DNA from 2 places in the Pantoea phyllosphaerae genome. Region 2 is predicted to be linked to the other one. Evidence: predicted binding sites of a transcription regulator. Region 2 holds the regulator's gene; the other holds the start of a gene.
What was found. The regulator PurR, encoded in region 2, represses purine synthesis genes. The targets are predictions, from matches to a motif close to CANGCAAACGTTTGCNTG.
Positions count from the first base shown of each region.

Region 1: glyA (serine hydroxymethyltransferase) is a predicted target of PurR. The motif match lies at 1,091-1,108, and genes of this name have one in related genera.

Region 1 covers NZ_JBPFDE010000010.1:61,851-64,054, reverse strand. Annotated here, with positions in the region: gene glyA (serine hydroxymethyltransferase) at 1-978, opposite strand, end outside; gene hmpA (NO-inducible flavohemoprotein) at 1,310-2,204, shown strand, end outside.
Region 2 covers NZ_JBPFDE010000023.1:5,867-8,070, forward strand. Annotated here, with positions in the region: gene punR (DNA-binding transcriptional activator PunR) at 1-513, shown strand, start outside; gene purR (HTH-type transcriptional repressor PurR) at 510-1,535, opposite strand; gene cydH (cytochrome bd-I oxidase subunit CydH) at 1,821-1,910, shown strand; gene ACR6A7_RS20225 (C40 family peptidase) at 1,958-2,204, opposite strand, start outside.

The sequences.
Region 1 (2,204 bases), on a different contig from region 2:
CTTGCTCACCAGGTCGATCAGGAACAGGTGGTTATGGGTGCCGCCGGAGACGATGTCGTAGCCGCGCGCAATCAGCACTTCTACCATCGCTTTGGCGTTTTTCGCTACCTGCTGCTGGTACGCTTTGAACGCCGGCTCCATCGCCTCTTTGAACGCCACCGCTTTACCGGCGATAACGTGCATCAGCGGACCGCCCTGCCCGCCCGGGAAGACGGCAGAGTTAAGTTTCTTATAGAGATCTTCGTCGCCGCCTTTCGCCAGGATCAGGCCGCCACGCGGACCCGCCAGGGTTTTATGGGTGGTCGAGGTGACGATGTGCGCATGCGGCACCGGGCTCGGATAGACGTCAGCGGCGATCAGGCCAGCCACGTGCGCCATATCGACAAACAGGTAAGCGCCGACGCTGTCAGCAATTTCACGCATCTTCGCCCAGTCGCAGACGCCGGAATAGGCGGAGAAGCCGCCAACGATCATCTTCGGCTGATGCGTTTTCGCCAGTTCCGCCAGCTCGTTGTAGTCAATTTTGCCGCTCTCATCGATGCCGTAAGGCACGACGTTGTAGAGTTTGCCGGAAAGGTTGACCGGCGAACCGTGAGTCAGGTGACCGCCATGCGCCAGATTCATGCCCAGAATGGTGTCGCCCGGCTGCAGCAGCGCGGTATAGACGGCGAAGTTAGCCTGAGAGCCGGAATGCGGCTGCACGTTGGCGAAGTCGGCGCCAAACAGCGCTTTCGCGCGATCGATCGCCAGCTGCTCAACGATATCGACATATTCACAACCGCCGTAGTAGCGTTTTCCCGGATACCCTTCCGCGTATTTATTGGTGAGCTGCGAACCTTGCGCCTGCATTACACGTGGGCTGGTGTAGTTTTCAGAAGCAATCAGTTCAATGTGCTCTTCCTGACGCACTTTCTCTTGCTCCATCGCCTGCCACAACTCGGCATCATAATCGGCAATGTTCATTTCACGCTTTAACATCCGCATCTCCTGACTCAGCTAACTTTTTAACGGCGGTTTAGGCTCCCTTACGGAGCAAAGGCCAACAGTGTAAACCGTTTTGCCAGGTGACGGTAGCGCCAATTCCGCTTTACACGCAAACGATTGGCTTCGCGCTGGCAAAGGTTTTTTACGCTTTTGTATACGGCATACACATCACGATTTTTCGTCAGGTTGCGGGGCAGATTTTTTCAATTTGTACCAAAACCTTGCCAGCGCCCTGGCCCGATTTCGCAGCGGGTTATTTACAACCTCGAGGGTACAACTATAACATGCATTTAAAATACAACTTTACGCAGCCGGAGGTATTCCCATGCTTGACGCACAAACCATCGCCACCGTGAAATCCACGCTTCCCGCCGTTGCCGCCGTAGGACCGAAGCTTACCGCTCACTTCTACGATCGCATGCTGTCGCAGCACCCCGAACTCAAAAACGTCTTCAATATGAATAACCAGCGCAATGGCAACCAGCGCGAGGCGCTGTTTAACGCCATCTGCGCCTATGGTGCGAATCTCGATAACCTGGCGGCGCTGCTGCCCGCCGTCGAAAAGATCGCTCAGAAGCATGCCAGCCTGGCGATCAAGCCGGAACAGTACGCGATTGTCGGCGAGAACCTGCTGGCCACGATTAAGGAGCTGCTAAATCCAGGCGATGAGGTGCTGGCGGCGTGGGGCCGCGCTTACGGCGTGCTGGCCGATGTCTTTATCCAGCGCGAAGAGGCGATTTATCAGGAAACCGAGCAGCAGGAAGGCGGCTGGCGCGGCACGCGCCCCTTCCGCATCGCCGCTATCGACACGCAAAGTTCCGTTATCAAGAGCTTTACCCTGACCCCGGTCGACGGCGGCGCGGTTGCGGCGTTTAAACCAGGCCAGTATCTCACCGTGCATCTGCATCCCGCCGAATTTGAGTTTCAGCAGAATCGCCAGTATTCGCTGACCCACACCAGCAACGGCAAAAGCTACCGCATCGCCGTGAAGCGCGATGCGCAAGGCACCGTCTCCGGCTGGCTGCATGAAAAAGCGCAGGTCGGCGATGTGCTGGAGCTGACTGCGCCGCACGGCGACGTATTCATGGAAGCAGGTACGGAGACGCCGGTAGCGCTGATCTCTGCAGGCGTCGGCGTAACGCCGACGCTGGCAATGCTGCATGCGCTGGCCGAACAGCAGCATGCCGCACCGGTGACCTGGCTGCATGCGGCGGAAAACG
Region 2 (2,204 bases):
GGCGTCTGGGACGCGCTGGCCGACGGGCGCGTTGAGGTGGCGATCGGCGCCACTCAGGCGATCCCGGTCGGCGGGCGCTTCTCCTTTCGCGATATGGGGGCGCTGAACTGGCGCTGCGTCGTGGCGCGCCACCATCCGCTGACGCACCAGCCGCAGCTCGACGACGATGCGCTGCGCGCCTGGCCATCGCTGGTGCTGGAGGATACCTCGCGCGCGCTGCCGCGCCGCATGACCTGGACGCTGGACAACCAGCGGCGTCTGGTGGTGCCGGACTGGCAGGCGGGGCTGGCGTGCGTACTGGATGGCTTATGCGTGGCGATGATGCCGGGCCATCTGGCGCGGCCGCTGCTGGATAAGGGCGAGCTGGCAGAGCTGGCGCTGCCTGCGCCTTTTCCGGAAAGCCCCTGCTGCGTGAGCTGGTCGGAGGCGCACGCATCGCCGGCGCTCAGCTGGCTGCTCAGCTATCTCGGCGATGCGCAAACGCTCAACCAGGAGTGGTTAAGCGAGGATTAACGGCGATAGTCGCGGAACGGGCCGTCGCCGACTGAGCGGCGCTCAATCAGCGTAGGACGCACTTCGATGGTCTGCGACACTTCGCGTTTGCTGGTAATGCGATCGAGCAGCATCTCCAGCGCCTTCTCGCCCAGTTCGGCTTTCGGCTGATGCACGGTGGTCAGCGCCGGCGTGAAGTAGCGCGCGTTGCGCACATTGTCATAGCCGATCACCGAAATATCCTGCGGCACGCGCAGGCCCATCTCGTCGGCGGCGCAGATCGCGCCCATCGCCATAATATCGCCGCCGCAGAAGATCGCCGTCGGGCGCTGCTTCTGCTGCAGGATCTGCTGCATCGCCTGGTAGCCCGACTCCGGCTCGAAATCGCCCTGTACGATCCACTCGGGACGCACCGAGATGCCCGCTTCCTCCAGCGCTTGCAAAAAGCCCGCGTGGCGTCCGCCGCCGGTGTTGCGCTCCAGCTGGCCAGGAATCGCTCCGATATCGCGATGGCCGCGTTCAATCAGATAGCGTCCCGCCAGATAGCCGCCCTGAAAAGCGTTGTCGAGCACGGTGTCGGTAAAGTCGCCGCGCGATTCACCCCAGTCCATCACCACCATCGGAATATTGCGGTTCTCTTCCAGCATCTTCAGCAGATCGTCCGGATACTCGGAGCACATGACCAGCAGGCCGTCGACGCGCTTCTGCGCCATCATCGACAGATAGGCGCGCTGCTTCTGCAGATCGTTGTGGGCGTTGCCGAGAATTAAGGTATAGCCCCGCTCGAAGCAGTGATGCTCAACCGCTTCGATGATTTCCGCAAAATAGGGGGCTTCGCTGGAGGTAGCCAGCAGCCCCAGCGTTTTGGTGTGGTTAACCTTCAGGCTGCGCGCCACAGCGCTGGGCGAATAGTGTAATTCCTGAATCGCCTGCCAGACGGCGTTGCGCGTCTCTTCCGCAACGAAGCGCGTTTTATTGATCACGTGAGAAACGGTGGTGGTGGAGACACCCGCGCGCTTCGCGACATCTTTGATTGTTGCCATTAAAAAGAGACTCCAGAACTTATCAATAAGCTACTGATAAGCATAATGTTAAACGTTTGCGTCCGCTAAGAGAGTTTTCTGTTAATTCGCTACAGTTTTTGTCGGTGAAATACTCACTGGGCAGGACAAAACAGGGGCTGTTGCGTGCGAACGGCACGGGCGTTGCGTCAGTTGCGCAACAGAGCCGGGGATTCTAACAAGGCTTGCGGGATAAAACGAGATTTTTACCGGCAACTATGGGAAAATCACACAAGACCCTGACAATTGTAAGGATAAGGAGAGGTAATGAGCACCGATTTAAAACTGGCGTTGATGACCACCGGCGCGGCACTGCTGATGATTGTGGCCTTTAGTTTTACCGCCGTCATGCACTAACAGACAGCCATAAAAAAACCGGGATTATCCCGGTTTTTTTATGGCGCTTAGCGAATGGTTTTCGGCGTCATCACCCGGCGCGCGCCGATGTAGTGACGCTGCCAGTAATCATCCGAAAGCCCGCTAATCTGGATATCTTTACCAGTGCGCGGCGACTGAATGAATTTGCCGTTGCCGAGATAAACCCCGACGTGGTCAGCGGTGCCGCGGCCGTTGATGCGAAAGAAGACCAGATCGCCTTTCTCCAGCGACTCGCGCTTCACCGGCGCAGCGTCGCGCAGATGGTACATTTCG